Regions from separate parts of the Arthrobacter sp. 05T420 genome, predicted to be linked through region 3. Evidence: riboswitches for the same ligand, from Rfam matches in the RefSeq annotation. Region 3 holds a riboswitch; each other region holds the start of a gene.
What was found. Region 3 has a riboswitch for thiamine pyrophosphate ahead of thiO (glycine oxidase ThiO). Riboswitches for the same ligand answer to the same signal wherever they lie in the genome.
Positions count from the first base shown of each region.

Region 1: linked by a shared signal. The riboswitch ahead of thiC (phosphomethylpyrimidine synthase ThiC) and the one ahead of thiO (glycine oxidase ThiO) in region 3 are both predicted to bind thiamine pyrophosphate.
Region 2: linked by a shared signal. The riboswitch ahead of AC1DEM_RS15155 (bifunctional hydroxymethylpyrimidine kinase/phosphomethylpyrimidine kinase) and the one ahead of thiO (glycine oxidase ThiO) in region 3 are both predicted to bind thiamine pyrophosphate.
Region 4: linked by a shared signal. The riboswitch ahead of AC1DEM_RS19365 (ECF transporter S component) and the one ahead of thiO (glycine oxidase ThiO) in region 3 are both predicted to bind thiamine pyrophosphate.

Region 1 is NZ_JBFTLG010000012.1:141,210-145,513, forward strand. It holds gene thiC (phosphomethylpyrimidine synthase ThiC) at 1-1,416, opposite strand, end outside; TPP riboswitch at 1,412-1,519, opposite strand; gene AC1DEM_RS13280 (GNAT family N-acetyltransferase) at 1,594-2,100, shown strand; gene AC1DEM_RS13285 (amidohydrolase family protein) at 2,097-3,209, shown strand; gene AC1DEM_RS13290 (VOC family protein) at 3,280-4,155, shown strand.
Region 2 is NZ_JBFTLG010000015.1:38,527-42,830, forward strand. It holds gene AC1DEM_RS15150 (Rne/Rng family ribonuclease) at 1-2,513, shown strand, start outside; TPP riboswitch at 2,659-2,756, shown strand; gene AC1DEM_RS15155 (bifunctional hydroxymethylpyrimidine kinase/phosphomethylpyrimidine kinase) at 2,739-4,304, shown strand, end outside.
Region 3 is NZ_JBFTLG010000001.1:312,604-316,907, forward strand. It holds gene AC1DEM_RS01505 (RNB domain-containing ribonuclease) at 1-202, opposite strand, end outside; gene AC1DEM_RS01510 (ferritin-like fold-containing protein) at 244-915, shown strand; gene thiE (thiamine phosphate synthase) at 940-1,635, opposite strand; TPP riboswitch at 1,662-1,782, shown strand; gene thiO (glycine oxidase ThiO) at 1,777-3,018, shown strand; gene thiS (sulfur carrier protein ThiS) at 3,015-3,251, shown strand; gene AC1DEM_RS01530 (thiazole synthase) at 3,257-4,081, shown strand; gene AC1DEM_RS01535 (4a-hydroxytetrahydrobiopterin dehydratase) at 4,135-4,304, shown strand, end outside.
Region 4 is NZ_JBFTLG010000022.1:78,681-82,984, reverse strand. It holds gene AC1DEM_RS19370 (ABC transporter ATP-binding protein) at 1-1,003, opposite strand, end outside; gene AC1DEM_RS19365 (ECF transporter S component) at 1,035-1,682, opposite strand; TPP riboswitch at 1,749-1,892, opposite strand; gene AC1DEM_RS19360 (heme-degrading domain-containing protein) at 2,079-2,624, shown strand; gene AC1DEM_RS19355 (DUF4235 domain-containing protein) at 2,664-2,927, shown strand; gene mnhG (monovalent cation/H(+) antiporter subunit G) at 2,998-3,417, opposite strand; gene AC1DEM_RS19345 (MrpF/PhaF family protein) at 3,407-3,685, opposite strand; gene AC1DEM_RS19340 (Na+/H+ antiporter subunit E) at 3,682-4,227, opposite strand; gene AC1DEM_RS19335 (Na+/H+ antiporter subunit D) at 4,224-4,304, opposite strand, start outside.

The DNA of each region.
Region 1 (4,304 bases), on a different contig from region 3:
CACGTCGTCCTTGTTCGGCAGCCCGAGGTGTTCCTTGGGCGTGACGTAGCAGAGCATGGCAGTGCCGTAGCGGGCTATCTCCGTCGCGCCGATCGCCGAGGTGATGTGGTCATACCCGGGTGCGATGTCGGTGACCAGCGGCCCGAGCGTGTAGAACGGAGCGCCCTTGCAGAGTTCCTGCTGGCGCTCCACGTTTTCCCGGACCAGGTGGAAAGGCACGTGCCCGGGACCCTCCACCATGACCTGCACATCGAACTCCCAGGCACGCTGCGTGAGCTCGGCCAGGGTGTCCAGCTCGGCGAACTGCGCCGCGTCGTTGGCATCCGCCGTCGCGCCGGGCCGCAGCCCGTCACCCAGGGAAAACGCGACGTCGTACTTCGCGAAAATCTCGCACAGCTCGTCGAAGTGGGTGTAGAGGAAGTTCTCCTGGTGGTGCGCCAGGCACCAGCCGGCCATGATCGCTCCGCCGCGGGACACGATGCCGGTGACCCGGTTGGCCGTCAGGGGCACATAGCGCAGCAGCACCCCCGCGTGGATGGTCATGTAGTCCACGCCCTGCTCGCACTGCTCGATCACTGTGTCCCGGAAGATCTCCCAGGTCAGGGCGTTCGCCTCGCCGTTGACTTTCTCCAGCGCCTGGTAGATGGGGACCGTGCCAATGGGGACGGGGGAGTTGCGGATGAGCCACTCGCGCGTCGTGTGGATATCGTCCCCGGTGGAGAGGTCCATGACGGTGTCCGCGCCCCATTGCGTGGCCCACTGGAGTTTGTCGACTTCCTCGGCGATGGAGCTGGTCACGGCGGAGTTGCCGATATTGGCGTTGATTTTCACCAGGAACGCCTTGCCGATGATCATCGGCTCGGATTCGGGGTGGTTGACGTTGTTGGGAATGATCGCCCGGCCCGCGGCCACCTCGCTGCGCACCAACTCCACGTCGCAGTTCTCACGCAGCGCGACGAACCGCATTTCCTGGGTGATGACGCCGTCCCGGGCGTAGCGCATCTGCGTGACGGTCCGGCCCTCAACCCCGCGGCGCGGCACCGGGCGTCCGCCCCGCCACTCGGCCGATGCCGCGCCCCGGCGTAGCGCCGACTTGCCGTCGTCGAGCAGCTCCCGTTCCCGGCCGGCGTAGGTTTCGGTGTCAGCCCTGGCCTCGATCCAGGGCGCACGGAACGGCTCCAGCCCGCGGACCGGATCGCTGCCCGGGCCGGCCGTGCGGTAGACCCGGAACGGTGCGTTTCTGACGCCGCCCGGCGAGGGTTCCAGGGCGATCTCGGTCACTGGAACGCGGATGCCATGGTCCAGGTCCGTGGTGAAGGCCAGCGAGTGGGACTTCATCGACTGCGTGGCGGCTGCAGATTCGTTGTGGACTGACTCATTTTGGACAGGGCTGTGCTGTGTCAATTGGGTATTCACGAAAATACTCACTTCCTTCGCCGGCATTACCCGGACAGGTTCAACGGTCGCAGGCTGCGTCAGCCCGATCTCAGCCCCTGCAAGGGCACCCGTGTGGTCGTAGACGAAGCTACCACGCGCTTCCGGATGGCTGTCGAGTGTGACGCGTGCGACGGGCCGCGGTGTTAGCGTGGCATTGTGACTCTGCCTTGGGCCGTGCCCCGCATCAGAACGGCGACGCCGGAAGACATGCCGGCCCTGCCGGTTCTCGAGGCCGCAGCAGACCGCGTCCTCGAAGCGGAGCTGGGGAACCAGTCGCTCCCGGTCCCGGAGTTAACGACGCCGGTTGAGCCGCTCTTCATACTCGTCACCGGAGCCCCGCCCGTGGGGTTTGCCCGCGTTGACGATGTCGGCGGCCACGCCCATCTGGAGCAACTCTCGGTGCACCCCGACTTTGGCGGTCGGGGCATCGGACGGTCCTTGGTGGAGGCGGCCCTCGGTGCGGCCCGGGGCCGTGGCTATATGTCGATGACGCTTTGCGCCTTCGCGGACGTTCCGTTCAATGCGCCGTTTTATGCGAGCTGCGGTTTCGAGGAGTACCCCCAACCCGGGCAGGCGTTGGCTGCCCTGCGGATCCGCGAAGCGCAGTTGGGGCTGGATGATCTGGGACGGCGGATCGTCATGCGGATTAGGCTTAGCCCATGACCGCAATCATCGAGTTCAGCGGCCCCATCCTCACGGCGGCGGACCGGGAACGCCGCGGTCTCTGGTCGGTGGACGGCCTGCTGACCTTCCGCCGTCCGGCCGCCGCGCCGGACCTCGTGCTGGACGGCTGGGTCATTCCCGGCCTCGTGGACGCGCACTGCCATATCGGACTGGGCCCGGGCGGTGACGTTTCCGAGGCCACCGCGGAATCTCAGGCCCTGGCGGACCGCGGCGCCGGGACGCTGCTGGTCCGCGACGCCGGCGCGGTCCACGACACCCGCTGGCTCCAGCAGCGCGCTGACCTTCCAAGGATCATCCGCGCCGGCCGGCACATCGCCAGGACCAGGCGCTACCTGCCGGGCCTGGCCATCGAGGTCGAACCCGATGATCTCGTCGAGGCCGTGCGCAAGCAGGCCCGCGCCGGCGACGGCTGGGTCAAGCTCGTGGGGGACTGGATCGACCGCGACGCCGGCGACCTCGCCGCCAGCTTTCCCGCCCGGACGGTCATGGACGCCGTCCAGGCCGCCCACGACGAAGGGGCCCGCGTCACCGCCCACTGCTTCGCCGAAGACACCCTGGATGACATGCTCGACGCCGGGATCGACTGCATCGAGCACGCCACCGGCTTGCTGCCCCGGCACCTGCCGCGCTTCCTCGATCAGGGTGTCCCGATTGTGCCCACCCTGATCAACATCGCCACGTTCCCGGACATTGCCGCCCGGGCCGAGGCCAAGTTCCCCCGTTACGCCGCCCACATGCGCTCGCTGTGGGAGCGGCGGGCGGATCGGGTGCTCGAAGCCTACGAGGCGGGGGTGGCCATCTTTGCCGGCACCGACGCCGGCAGCGTGATCAGCCACGGCCGGATCGTGGACGAAGTCCAGGCCCTGCACGCCGCAGGCCTTCCCGCCTCAGCCGCACTCGACGCCGCATGCTGGTCCGCGCGGACATGGCTCGGCGCGGATTCCATCGGTGAAGGGGCGAGTGCGGACGTCCTGGTCACCGCCGAGGATCCGCGGAGCCAGCCGGCCACGCTCCACCGGCTCAGGCACATCGTGTTGCGCGGGCTCCCGGTGAACCGGGAACCAGCCCGGCCATTAGGAATAAATTGAAGCTTCAAGTAATTTACTTCTATGCAGGGTCACCGAAATCCGGTGGCCACAGAACCCACGGAGCGTTTCAATGACCGCAGAAGCCAGCACGCAGGACCTCCTTCCTGCCGAACTCACCATGGGCACTGTGATGCTCAAGGTCGGCGACATGAAGCTCATGACCGACTACTACCAGCGCGCCCTCGGCCTGGAGACTGTGGCCGAACAGGACGGCGGGCTCTACCTCGGGCGCCAGCAGAAGCCGCTGGTCCACCTGGCACCCGCACCTGGCCTGAATCTTCCGTCTCGCGGCGAGGCCGGTCTCTTCCATACCGCACTCCTCTTCGAGGACCAGCACTCGCTGGCGGCCACCATTGCCAGCGCGGCTCAGTACGAGCCGCAGTCCTTCACAGGCAGTGCGGACCACCTCGTCAGCGAGGCCTTCTACTTCAACGACCCCGAAGGCAACGGCATCGAGCTGTACTGGGACCGGCCGCGGGAGGCCTGGTCCTGGGAGGGCAAGAACGTCGTCATGGACAGCCTCGCCCTGCCGCCGCAGCGCTACCTGCAGCAGTACCTGACCGAGGAGTCCGTGACCGGCCAGCGCCAGGCCGCCGCCGGCGTCGGGCACGTCCACCTCCAGGTGGGCGACGTCCAGTCGGCGCATGAGTTCTACGTCGGCACGCTGGGCTTCGAGAAGACCGCGGGCTGGCACGGCCAGGCGCTGTTCGTCTCGGCCGGCGGCTACCACCACCACATGGCCATGAACGTCTGGAACAGCCGCGGCGCGGGCCCCCGGCGCGACACGCTGGGCCTGGGTGAGGTCCTCATCGAAGTGCCGTCCGGTGACGACGTCGCCGCCCTGGCCGACCGGCTCAAGGTCGCCGGCATCGACTCGCACCACACTGGCGCCGAGCTGCGCTTCGAGGACCCGTGGCGCAACCGGATCCGCGTCGCGGTTCGCTAAAGCCCGAGCCTTGAGGGGCATGCCCAGCGCAGTGGGTCAGCAGTGGACATGGCTCCTATATGTCCATTGGTCGCGGCCAGCGGAGGCATGCCCGCGGGAGGTGGCACGGGATTGCCGGGTCAGAGGTGGGCATGTCCGTATGTGGCTGG
Region 2 (4,304 bases), on a different contig from region 3:
CCGCCGCAGCAGCAGCGGAGCCTGCGGAAGAAGAAGGCGACGAGGACGAGGACGCCGGAAACCGCCGTCGGCGCCGCAGCCGCGGCCGTCGCGGGCGTACGCGCACGTCCGCCGATTCCGACACCGAGACCGAAGGCATTGCCGAGGGCTCTGAGGAAGAGGGCGACGAACGCTCCGAAGGCACCCTTGAAGACGGCGTGACCTCGCGCCGCCGCCGTCGCCGTCGCCGCGGTGACCAGGACCTGGAACTGACCGGCGGGGAAGGCGACGACCCGCCCAACACGGTGACCCGCGTCCGGGCGCCCCGGGCCATGGCCGAGGCGCCGGTCAACAACCGCGTCACGTCCGTCAAGGGCTCCACCCGCCTGGAAGCCAAGAAGCAGCGCCGCCGCGAATCCCGCGACACCGGCCGCCGCCGCACCGTCATCACCGAGGCCGAGTTCCTGGCCCGCCGCGAGTCCGTGGACCGCCAGATGATCGTCCGCCAGCGCGACGACAGAATCCAGATCGGTGTCCTCGAAGACGGCGTCCTGGCCGAGCACTTCGTGTCCAAGACCCAGCAGGATTCCCTGATCGGCAACGTCTACCTGGGCAAGGTCCAGAACGTGCTGCCCTCCATGGAAGCCGCATTCGTGGACATCGGCCGCGGCCGCAACGCCGTGCTCTACGCCGGCGAAGTGAACTGGGAGTCCGTCAACCTCGAGGGCAAGCAGCGCCGGATCGAGAACGCGCTGAAGTCCGGCGATTCCGTGCTGGTCCAGGTCACCAAGGACCCGGTCGGCCACAAGGGCGCCCGCCTCACCAGCCAGATCTCGCTGCCCGGCCGCTACCTCGTGTACGTGCCCGGCGGTTCCATGACCGGCATCTCCCGCAAGCTGCCCGACGTCGAACGCAACCGCCTCAAGCGCATCCTCAAGGACCGCCTGCCCGAGGACGCGGGCGTCATTGTCCGCACCGCGGCCGAGGGTGCCTCCGAGGAAGAGCTGACGCACGACATCAACCGCCTCCGCGCACAGTGGGAGGGCATCGAGAGCCAGTCGACGTCCACCAAGATCCTCGCTCCCGAGCTGCTCTACGGCGAACCTGACCTGACCATCAAGGTGGTCCGCGACGTCTTCAACGAGGACTTCTCCAAGCTGATCGTCTCCGGCGAGGAAGCCTGGGACACCATCGAGGCCTACGTCACCTACGTGGCACCGGACCTCGTGGGCCGGCTCGAGAAGTGGACCAAGGATACGGACATCTTCGCTGCCTGGCGCATCGACGAGCAGATCCACAAGGCCCTGGACCGGAAGGTCTTCCTGCCCTCCGGCGGCTCCCTCGTGATCGACCGCACCGAAGCCATGACCGTGGTGGACGTCAACACCGGCAAGTTCACCGGCTCCGGCGGCAACCTCGAGGAAACCGTCACCAAGAACAACCTGGAAGCCGCCGAGGAAGTGGTCCGGCAGCTGCGCCTGCGCGACATTGGCGGCATCATCGTGATCGACTTCATCGACATGGTGCTCGAATCCAACCGCGACCTCGTGCTGCGCCGCATGGTGGAGTGCCTGGGCCGGGACCGGACCAAGCACCAGGTGGCCGAGGTGACCTCGCTGGGCCTCGTGCAGATGACCCGCAAGCGGATGGGCACCGGGCTGCTGGAGGTCTTTGGCGAACAGTGCGAAACCTGCGCGGGCCGCGGCATCGTCACGCACGACGAGCCCGTGGAACACCGCCGCGCCAACACGGTTGCCGCGGAGCACTACGTGCCGCGCACCGAGGCTCAGCCGGTTGCCCGTACGGAGCGCAAGAGCCGTCGCCGCGGCAGGGGAGCCCAGGGCCCGGAGACCGCTCCGGCCACGCCCGCCGCCGTCCACGCCGAGCCCACCGAGGCCGAACGCCACGCCAAGGCTGAAGCCACCCGTGCCGCTCTGGCGAACATCGCCGCCGCTGCGCACGCCGCGCATCTGCACGACGGTGAGGCAGCCGCTGCCAGCGACGCCGGGGCCCGCCAGGCCGCCGTCGACGCCGTCACACAGCTTGCTGCCGCGGAAGAGGCAGCCGGACGCCCCGCGACCGTGCTGACGTTCGGCGGCGAACAGGTGGCCCTGCCCTTCGTCGAGCACGCCGAGGACGCGCCGGAACCGGCCCTGACCCTGGACCTGCTGACCGAGGCCTTCGCCAACCTGGGCGACGCCGAGGCCGGCAAGCAGGCCGCTAGGCAGGACGAGTTGCAGGCCCCGGCCACCGAAGCACCCGAGGCGCCCGCAACCGTGCGCGCTGCGGAGGCTCCGGCTTCACGGGCAGCGGACACCACCACCCGTGGCCGTCGCGGGCGCCGCAACCGGAGCGCCAGCCGCGCCCAGGGCGCTGCGAACGAGACCTCCGTGGAGCACCGCGAGGCCACACGGCCTGCAGCGGCAGGATCTGTTCACGAGGCCAAGGCACCCGCAGCGGCCAGGCCGGCCTCCGTCCCGGCCGGTAACGAGCCGATCATCCTCGGCGTCGGCGTACCGGCGTCGGAGCTCTAGTCCTCCGCGACTCATCGCTTCCCCGGCCGGTCACTTCGACCGGTCGGGCTGCGGGCCCGGGCCCGAGCGGGCGTAACATACGTCCGCTCCGGCCCGGGCCCGCTGCTGCGTTAACGGGCCAGCCCGGCGGCAACGGCTAGGCTGGGACACTGACACGGGGTGCCGCGCATCGGGCCGGCTGAGATCCAGACCCGTTGAACCTGTCCGGTTAGCACCGGCGAAGGGATGTCTGACTTGTCCGCGAGATCGAATCCGTCCGAGTTTCCGCCCAGCGAGTTTCTGCTCCCCCAGTCCTCACCGCCGTCCCCGTCCGCGCCGCTGCGCATTCCCCGCGTGCTCGCCATCGCCGGCTCCGACCCGTCCGGCGGGGCCGGGATCCAGGCCGACCTGAAGAGCATCGCAGCCAACGGCGGCTACGGCATGGCCGCCATCACGGCCCTGACAGCACAAAATACCCAGGGCGTGCGCGCCGTCCACGTGCCCCCGGCCGCGTTCCTCACCGCCCAGCTGGACGCCATCAGCGACGACATCGGCATCGATGCCGTCAAGATCGGCATGCTCGGCGACGCCGCAGTGATCCACGCCGTCCGCGTCTGGCTGGAGAAGGTGCGGCCCGCCGTCGTCGTCCTGGACCCGGTAATGGTCGCCACCAGCGGCGACCGGCTGCTCCAGGAGTCGGCCGAGGCCGCCCTGCAGGCCCTCCTGCCGCTGGCGGACCTCATCACGCCGAACCTGGCCGAACTCGCTATCCTGCTCAAAGAGCCCGCCGCGGCCGACTGGGCCGAGGCCCTGGCCCAGGGCAAGCGGCTGGCCGCCCTGACCGGCACCACTGTGCTGGTCAAGGGCGGTCATCTCCAGGGCGGACAACCCGGGAACGGGCCCGGCCCTGACTGCGATGACGGCGACGTCGCGCAGGGCGGGAACGGCGCCGACGGCGGCTGCCCGGATGCGCTGGTCAACACCGGTGGCCTGCTCGGCACCGAAACGGTGGTGGTGCCGGGGGAGCGGATCGCCACGCGCAACAGCCACGGCACCGGCTGCTCCCTGTCCTCGGCCATGGCCACCGTGCAGGCCCGGGTGGGGGACTGGGAAGCGGCGTTGCGGGAGGTGAAGCCGTGGCTGCTGGGTGCGCTCCGTGAAGCCGCGGTCCTGGACGTCGGTTCCGGGAACGGCCCGGTCCACCACTTCCACCACGTGCAGCACCTCGCGAACGGCCAGCACGGCCAGGTCAGCCAGGCAAGCCACGTACACGGTCCGGCCGAAGGCGAGTTCGCCGCAGCCCTGCGCGAAGGGGCTTCTGGCGATCTTGACGCCATCTACGCCCTGGACTTCATCCGCGGACTGGCCGACGGAACCCTGCCCGAGCACGAGTTCGCCTACTACCTCGCCCAGGACGCCATCTACCTCAACGGCTACTCCCGGGTCCTGGCCCGAGCTGCCGCGATCGCCCCCACCGAGGCCGAACAGCTGTTCTGGGCCCGTTCGGCGCAGACCTGCCTGGAGGTCGAGTCCGAGCTGCACCGGTCCTGGCTTAGCACCCGCCCCACGGCGCCCACCCTGGGCCCAGTGACGAAGTCCTACGTGGACCACCTGCTGGCCGCCTCGGTGTCCGGCAGCTACGGGGTCCTCGTGGCGGCAGCCCTGCCGTGCTTCTGGCTCTACGCCGAGGTCGGTTCCACCCTGCACCGAGAGTTCCTGGCCGGCGGCGCCTCCGTGGCACACCCGTACGCCGACTGGCTGCGGACGTACGCCGATGAGGACTTCGCCGCCGCCACCCGGCAGGCCATCGCG
Region 3 (4,304 bases):
ATGCCGGATCAATGGTCACGAACTCGACGTGCGTCAGGTCCAGGTCCGGCAGCTTGTGCTCGGCCACCGCTGCTTCCGCGTCGCGCAGCACGTCCTCGGGGAACGGACCGGGCAGTTCCAGCGTGGTGCGCAACGCCTTGAGAGCCTCGGCAAGCTGGTTCTGCTGCTCGTGGACACTGGGGGTCAGGCGATGATGTGACACGAAAATCAGGGTAGCCCGATTTCCGCTATTAGTCTTGGATGATGAGCGCAACTGCGGACGATCCTGCCCTCTACAACAGCTTGGTGGCGGATCTGCTGGGGGTCCTGGCGTACGGCGAGCTTTCCGCCTTCGAGCGGCTGTCCTCGAGTGCCCGGTATTCGCCCACGCTGCATGACCGTGCGGTGCTGGGCAGCATGGCGGTGGTCGAGTTCCAGCATTACGAACTGGTCCGCGCCCGGCTCGAGCACATGGGCCTGGACACCGAGGCTGTCATGCTGCCGTTCCAGCCGTCGGTGGACCACTTCCACGAGCGCACGCGCCCGGCGGACTGGTATGAGGCGCTCATGAAGGCCTACGTGATCGACACCGTCTCCGCGGACTTTTACCGCGCCGTCGGCCGGTACGTCGACGCCGGGACCCGGGAGCTGATCGGGCAGGTCCGCTCCACCGGCGAGTCCACGGCCGTGCTCCAGGAGCGGCTCAAGGCGGCCCTGGCCGATGATCCCCGGCTGGCGTCGCGCCTGGCGCTGTGGGCCAGGCGCCTGCTGGGCGAGGTCCTGACCCATGCCCAGCGGCTCAGCCTTGAGCACGCGTTCCTCGCCGGGCTCTCGGGCCTGGACGACGCCGGCGCCAGGGAGCTGGTCAGGGGCCTGACGGCCGAACTCGCGGCGAACCACGCCCGCCGGATGGCAGGGCTGGGGCTCGCCGGCTAGGTTCAGTGCAGGCCGGGAACCTGCCTAAGATGCCGCGGCGTCCAGCGCCGCCAGCAGCGCACCTGCGGCGTGGGCCGGATCAGGGGCGTCGGTGACCGCCCGGACCACCACGATCCGCCGGGCGCCGGCCTCGACTACCTGCTCAACGTTGCTGAGGTCGATCCCGCCGATCGCGAACCAGGGCATGACGCCGTCCACCTTGCCGGTTCCCTCAGCGTCCGCCCGGCCGATCGCCTGGGCGGCGTAGCGCACGAGGTCGAGGCCGACGGCGGCGCGTCCCGGTTTGGTGGGCGTCGCCCAGACGGGACCCACACAGAAGTAGTCGAGCCCTTTGCGGCCGGGCGAGGCAGCAATGGCGGCGTCCACCTGTTTCGGGCTGTGGGTGGACAGGCCGATCACGGCGTCCTTGCCCAGGAAGCCGCGGGCGGCGTCGAGCGAAATGTCCTTCTGGCCGATATGGAACACGGGTGCCCCGGACAAGGACGCGATGTCCGCCCGGTCGTTGACGGCCCACAACCGTCCGTGGCGCTGGGCCGCGGCGTGCAGGACCTCCAGGAGTTCGAGTTCCTCGGCCGCCTCAAGTGTTTTATCGCGCAGCTGGATGATGTCCACACCGCCGGCGAAGGCGGCGTCAACGAAGTCCTCGAAGTCGCCGCGGTCCCTGCGGGCGTCAGTGCACAAGTAGAGGCGGGCGGTGGTGTGGAGGGGGTCCTGGCTCATGGGTCCAGCCTAGTTCCTCTAAACTGGGCGCATACCGCGGGAGCCCGCAGCAGCCAAGTCGCTGCTGCAGGGCTGAGAGGGCGTCAGAGCCGACCGCTTGACCTGATCCGGCTAGTACCGGCGTAGGGAAGGAATTTTTTTATGGGCACACGAGCCGGCCGCGCAGCCGCCGCCGCAAATGACGCCGCCGACGTTGCCGTGATCGGCGGCGGGGTGATTGGCCATGGCATCGCGTTCGAGGCCAGCCGCTCGGGCCGGTCTGTGGTTTTGATCGACGATGCTCCCGGCAGCGGAGCCAGCTGGGCCGCGGCCGGCATGCTGGCCCCCGTCAGCGAGCTGCATTACCAGGAGGAGCAGCTGCTGGAACTGATGCTTGAGTCGTCCCGGCTGTGGCCCGGATTCGCTGCCGGCCTCGACGCCGGCGGCGCGGATTCCCTGGCCGGTACCGGCTACCTGACGACGTCGACCCTCGCGGTCGGGGCCGACGCGGCGGACCGGCGCGCGCTCGCGGACCTGAGGGAGGTCCAGCAGGCCTGCGGCCTCACCGTGGAACCACTGACAGTGCGCGAGGCCCGCAGCCGGGAGCCCCTGCTGAGCCCGGGCATCTCCTGCGCCTTCGACATCCCGGCCGACCACCAGGTGGACCCCCGGCTGCTGCTCACCCGGCTCGCCAGCGTGCTCGGCGCGGAGGGCGGGAGCTTTGTCCGGCGGCGCGCGGCGGGCCTGCTGTGGCAGGACGGCACGGTTGCCGGGGTACGGCTCGCGGGCGGCGGTTCCGTGCGGGCTGCGGAAACGGTAATCGCCAACGGCCTTGGCGCCGCCGGGCTCGAGGACCTGCCCACCGGGCTGGCGCTGCCGCTGCGGCCTGTCTATGGCGACATCCTCCGGCTTCGCGTGCCCCCGCGTCTGTTGCCGCTGCTCACGGCCACCGTGCGGGGCATGGTGCGCGGGGTCCCGGTGTACATCGTTCCCCGCCAGGACGGCACCGTGGTGATCGGAGCCACCCAGCGTGAGGACGGGCCGTCGGATCCCCATGCGGTTTCTGCCGGCGGCGTCTACCAGCTGCTAAGGGATGCCCAGCAGCTGGTGCCCGCGGTCGCCGAGCTGGAGCTGCTGGAAGCCACGGCGCGGGCCCGGCCCGGCACGCCGGACAACGCCCCGTTGCTGGGACGGGTCGCCCGCCCGGACGGTGGGGACGTCCCGGGGCTCATCATCGCCACCGGTTTCTTCCGGCACGGCGTCCTGCTGACCCCCGCGGCTGCGGCCGTGTGCCGGCAACTCATGGACGGGACGCCGGGCCCGCGCTGGGCCGGGTTCCGCCCCGACCGTTTTTCCCGCACCCCGGACACGTCCGGGGACAGCCCCAAGAAGGAAGCAGCATGAACATCAGACTGAACGGAACGGAGCAGAGCGTCGCCGACGGCGCCTCCGTCAGCACTCTCGTCAGCCAGCTCACTGGCCGCAGCATCGGCCCCGACGGCCGGGCTGCCGACGGGGGCAAGCTCGGTGTCGCCGTGGCCCGCAACGCTGAGGTGGTGCCGCGCAGCCAGTGGCACGCCACGGCGCTCGCCGACGGCGACGACGTCGAACTTGTCACGGCAGTCCAGGGAGGATGACCAGCATGATCGAGACAACATTGGCAGCAACACCAGCCGCACCCGCGGCCGGGGCAGTGGCCGACCCGTTCGTGGTCGACGGCGTGACGCTCGGCTCCCGCCTCATCATGGGCACCGGCGGTGCGCCGAGCCTGGACGGGCTGGGGGCGGCGCTCGTGGCTTCCGGCACCGAGCTGACCACCGTGGCAATGCGCCGCTATTCGCCAGCGGAGACCGGCTCTCTGTTTCAGCTGCTGGAGAATCACCGGATCCGGGTGCTGCCCAACACGGCCGGCTGCTTCACAGCCAGGGACGCCGTTCTCACCGCCGAGCTGGCCCGGGAAGCCCTGGAAACGGACTGGGTCAAGCTCGAAGTCATTGCCGACGAGCACACCTTGCTGCCGGACGCCGTCGAACTCGTAGACGCCACCGAACAGCTCGTGGCGCGCGGCTTCAAGGTCTTCGCCTACACCAACGACGATCCCGTGCTTGCCCTCCGGCTCGAAAACCTCGGCGCGGCGGCCGTGATGCCGCTGGGCGCCCCGATCGGCACCGGCCTGGGCATCCTGAACCCGCACAATATCGAGCTGATCGTCTCGCGGGCGTCCGTGCCCGTGGTGCTGGATGCAGGGATCGGCACGGCCTCGGACGCGGCCCTGGCGATGGAACTGGGCTGCGACGCCGTGCTGCTGGCTACGGCCGTGACCCGGGCGCAGAATCCCGTGCTCATGGGCGAGGCCTTCAAGCATGCCGTCATCGCCGGTAGGCTGGCAAAAAAGGCTGGCAGGATCCCGCGCCGCGAGCACGCTCTGGCGTCCTCGGCGATGGAAGGCCGGGCCGAGTTCCTCTGAGTCCGGCCGCTCCGGTAGGCCGTCTTGTCGGTCAACCAGTGAAGGAGACTGTCATGGCAGCCACGGACGACATCCTCGCCCGCCCACAACTCGACGAAGCGCTGGCAGGCCTGCCGGATTGGCGGTACCGCCTCGGCGGGCTGGTGACCGTGTACAAGGCGCCGACGACGGCCGCGGCACTCGAGCTGATCGCCGCCGTCGGGCACCTCGCCGAAGTGCAGAA
Region 4 (4,304 bases), on a different contig from region 3:
AGGCCTCGCCGGCGCGGACCTGGACCGAAACCCCGGTCTGGACCGGACGCGGCGCGATCGTGCGGAAGCCGTCGCGCAGCCCGGCGCGCCGCGGCCGCTCGCGGGACACCGCGAGCCCGTCGGCCGCGAGCAGGAGCTGCCCGGCGTTACGCGCCGGCAGCCGCGTCCGGGTCGCCGGGACGTAGCCCGGCACCCAGACGCCCGCACCAATGAGCATGTCCCGCGCCTCGGCCAGGACCTGGTCCGGCGGCCCGTCAATGAGTACGGCGGAGTTCAATACCGCGGAGTCCGGGGCGGACCCGGGCTGCAGCACCACAATCCTGTCCACCAGGTCTTTCCAGATCCCCACCCGGTGCTCCACGACCACCAGGGTGGCGCCGGTCTTGTCCAGGCAGCGGCCCACGGCATCCCGGACCTCCAGGACGCCGGCCGGGTCGAGGTTGGCGGTCGGCTCGTCGAGCAGCAGCAGCCCCGGCCGCATCGCGAGGATCCCGGCGAGCGCCAGCCGCTGCTTTTGTCCGCCGGAGAGGGCCGCGGTTGGGTGGTCCAGCGGCAGCCCGCCCAGCCCGACGTCGTCGAGCGCCTCGCGCACGCGCGGCCAGATCTCTGCCGCCGGGACCGCGAGGTTCTCCGCCCCGAAGGCGACGTCGTCGCCGACGCGGGAAAGCACCACCTGGGTTTCCGGGTCCTGCTGCACAAGCCCGGCGCGGCCGCGCTGCGCCCGTGGCGGGGCACCGTCGATCAGCAGGCTTCCGGTCTCGTCGGCGTCGCCAGAGTCGCCCGCTAACCCCGAGACGCCGGCCGCGCCGTCGCCCAGCACGCCAGCCAGGGCGTGGAGCAGGGTCGATTTGCCGGCGCCAGAGGGCCCCAGCAGAAGCACGCGCTCCCCCGGCCGGATGTCCAGGTCAAGGCCGCTGACCGCGGGCCGGGGCCGTCCGGCATGCCGCCAGCCCCAGCCGCGGGCTGTGACGGCGGCCGGCCGGACGCCTGGTGAAGATCTCATGGGTTCCCTGCAGAATTTAGGATGGGAGGGATCAGGAGAACACGGGTTCCGTGGCAGCCTTGCGGGAGGCAAAGGAGCCCAGCACTCCGGTCTTGGCCAGGCCGCGGGTGGCGAGCCAGGCCAGCCCGCCGGCAATAATTGCGCCCGAGATTGTGGTGAAAACGATGTAGGCGAGCTTGTCCCCGGCTGCGTAGGCGATGTTCCAGCCCCACGGCAGGAAGGAATCGTTCAGGCCGCAGAAGAGGCCCGCGCCGGCTCCGGCGAGCAGGGAGACCGGCAGGTTGAACTTCTTGTAGAGGAAGGCCGCGAAGACCAGTTCCGCGCCGAGGCCCTGCAGGATTCCGGAGATCAGTACGGTGGTGCCGTACTGCGAACCCATGATGAGCTCGCCCGTGGCCGCGACGGTTTCACAAAAGAGTGCGGCACCCGGTTTGCGGATGATGAGCATGCCCAGCACCGCCGGGATCATCCAGCCGCCGGCGTACAGTCCGCTCAGCGGCGGGTAGAGCGCGTTGACCGGGGCGGAAATCAGGTTCGCGCCCTGGGACCAGGCCCAGAAAATGACGCCGCCGGCAACGGCGATCAACGCGGCCACCACGATGTCCACCACCCGCCAGCTGTAGTCGCGCCGGGCGGATGAACGGCTGGCGGAACCATGCTGTGCTGAAATATCTGTCATGTCGTCCTCCTGAGGAACAGGAGGGGAGGGTGCTCCGGCCGGCCTCGGCTTCCGCCGCCCTCCGCGCACCCTGAGAACTCGACTCCCTTGCGCCGGTACTAACCGGATCAGGTTCGAGGGTCTGCGGCTGTCCGCACTCTCAGCGCCCACCAACGGTTTCCCCGGATATTTCCGGCGATGCCCGGCGGCGGCGCTCCCCTGTCGTAAATTATTTCGCCCTTGTGGGCTGGCTCAGTTTACACCCGGACGGCCGGGTTTTCAGTGGTGTGCCGTCACAATCGGGGGCCGGAAAGGGCCGGCCACCGCGGCCGGGAAAAGCTGCTTGATAGAGTCGACGTGTCGGACACCCGGACCCGCCAGCGGGCGGCCGCGTCACCTACGGGAAGCTGGATTATTTTGCCGCAGACACCAGCCACACACGATCCCTCCGGGGAATACGACCCTGACTCGAGCGAGCCGCAGCCGCCGGGGTCACTGGCGGCGCTCATCGGCCGCGTGCTGGCCGAGATGGATGCGCTCCAGTTCGCCGCGTTCAGCAAGGACGATGCCCTGGACCTCGGCCTCCTCCTGGTCGAGCTGGGCAGGCAACGCTCGCTGCCCATCGCCGTCGACATCACCAAAGGCGAGCAGGTGCTCTTCCATGCCGCACTGGACGGCGCCACGCCGGACAACGAGCGCTGGATCAACGCCAAGAAGCGCACCGCACTGCGGTACGAGGTCCCGTCGCTGCTGGTGGGCCTCCGGGCCCGGGCTGCCGGCGGAAGGATCGAGGACAACGCCTGGTGGGATCAGACGGAGTTCGCCGCCCACGGCGGAGCGTTCCCGATCTACGTGCGCGGCACGGGCGCCGTCGCCGTCGTCACGGTCTCCGGCCTGCCTCAGAAGGCGGACCACGACCTCGTGGTCGAGGCCCTGCGGATGGTCCTGACACCGGAACGCTAGGCTAGGGGAAAGCCGTTCCCGTCCCAAGGAGACCGAAGAATGAACATCGTCATCAAGCTGCTCGGCACCGGCATCAGCCTCTTGGCCGGCTTTGCCGGCACCAAGCTGGTGGACACCATCTGGGAAAAGTCCACGGGCAACAAGCCGCCCACGGGCCACGAGGACGACGTCCCCACCACGCTGCGCTCGGCCCTGACCTTCGCCCTGATCTCCGCATCGGTCAGCGCCATCATCCAGGTGCTCGCCAACCGCGGCACCCAGCGCGCGATCACCCGCTTCGCCAAGACCCAGGACGTCGTCTGACCTGACTCGGCTAGCCGCGGCACCGGCCGCGGCATGGCCGACGACGCTGGCCGCCGCGCCCCGCACGGGCTCAGCGGCCAGCGTCGTCGTCGTCCACTGCGTGGTTGGCTGCCTGCTGCGCGGCTTTCTGGGCGGCTTTCTGGGCAGCTTTCTGGACTACGGCCTCAAGCTCGTCGGAGCTCAGCAGCTCCGGATGCAGGTGCTTGGTCCGGTAGCCGGCCCGGCCCACCATGTGGGCGGACACGGGAACGGTGAGCAGTTGGAAGAGCCAGGCAACCATCAGGACGGGCCACACCCACCAGGTGCGCATCTGCAGGCCAAGGGCCGCCAGCAGCAGGAACAAGCCCAGGACCTGCGGCTTGGTGGCGGCGTGCATCCTGCTCATGAGGTCCGGGAACCGCAACAGCCCGATCGCGGCGCCGAGGGACATGAGCGCGCCGACCACCATGAACACGGCGGAGAGGGCATCGATCACTGTTTCAGGATTCACGGATGCCCTCCCTCCTCTCGGCCACGAAGCGGGCCACGGTGACCGAGCCGACGAAGCCGATGAGGGAAATCGCAACGAGCAGCATCAGGTTGTTGAGGTGCCGGTTGACGGCCATGTCGATGCACAGGGCCGCCCCGAAAATGGCCAGCAGCACGTCGGCGGCGAGCACCCGGTCCAGCAGCGAGGGGCCCCGTCCGATCCGGATGATCGCCCCCGCGGCGGCCAGGGAAAGTACGACGGCGGTCACCGTCAGGACGGTCTGCATCATGCGGCGATCTCCTGTGTCAGGGCGGACAGTTCGTCTTTGGTCCCCATGATCCTGATCAGCCCGGCCTCGGTGTTCCGGACCTCTTTGCGCAGCTTGGCCGCGTCCTGGGCATTGCGGACGTTGATGCCGTGGATGTAGAGCGTGGACGTTGACCTGTCCACCTCCACCACGAGGGATCCCGGAATCAGCGAAAGCACATGCCCGGTGGCCGTGACCAACAGGTCGGAGTGGCTCCGGAGCGGCACGGCGACGATGGCGCTGACCACGTTGGGGCCGCGGACCACGGCGAGGTACAGGACCTGGAGGCTGGCCGCGACCACCTTTCCGAGGAAAATGAGGGCGAAGGGCACGGCTCGGAGGACGTTGAAGCGGCCGCCGAGCTCCACCGGGGGCAAATAGAAGATACGCGCCACGAGCACGGCGATGAGGGCCCCGAAAAGGAGATTGCCCGGGCTGAAGTTCTGCCACAGCGCTCCCCAGACAAAAACAAGCCACACCAGCAGCGGCAGTTCCTGGCGCAGCGAGATCCTTTTCCGGTTCATTTGCCGCCGCCCTGCCGCTGGGCCTGCCCGGGCTGAACCGCCGCAGGCACGGGCGGCACCGGCGCGTCCTCGCCCAG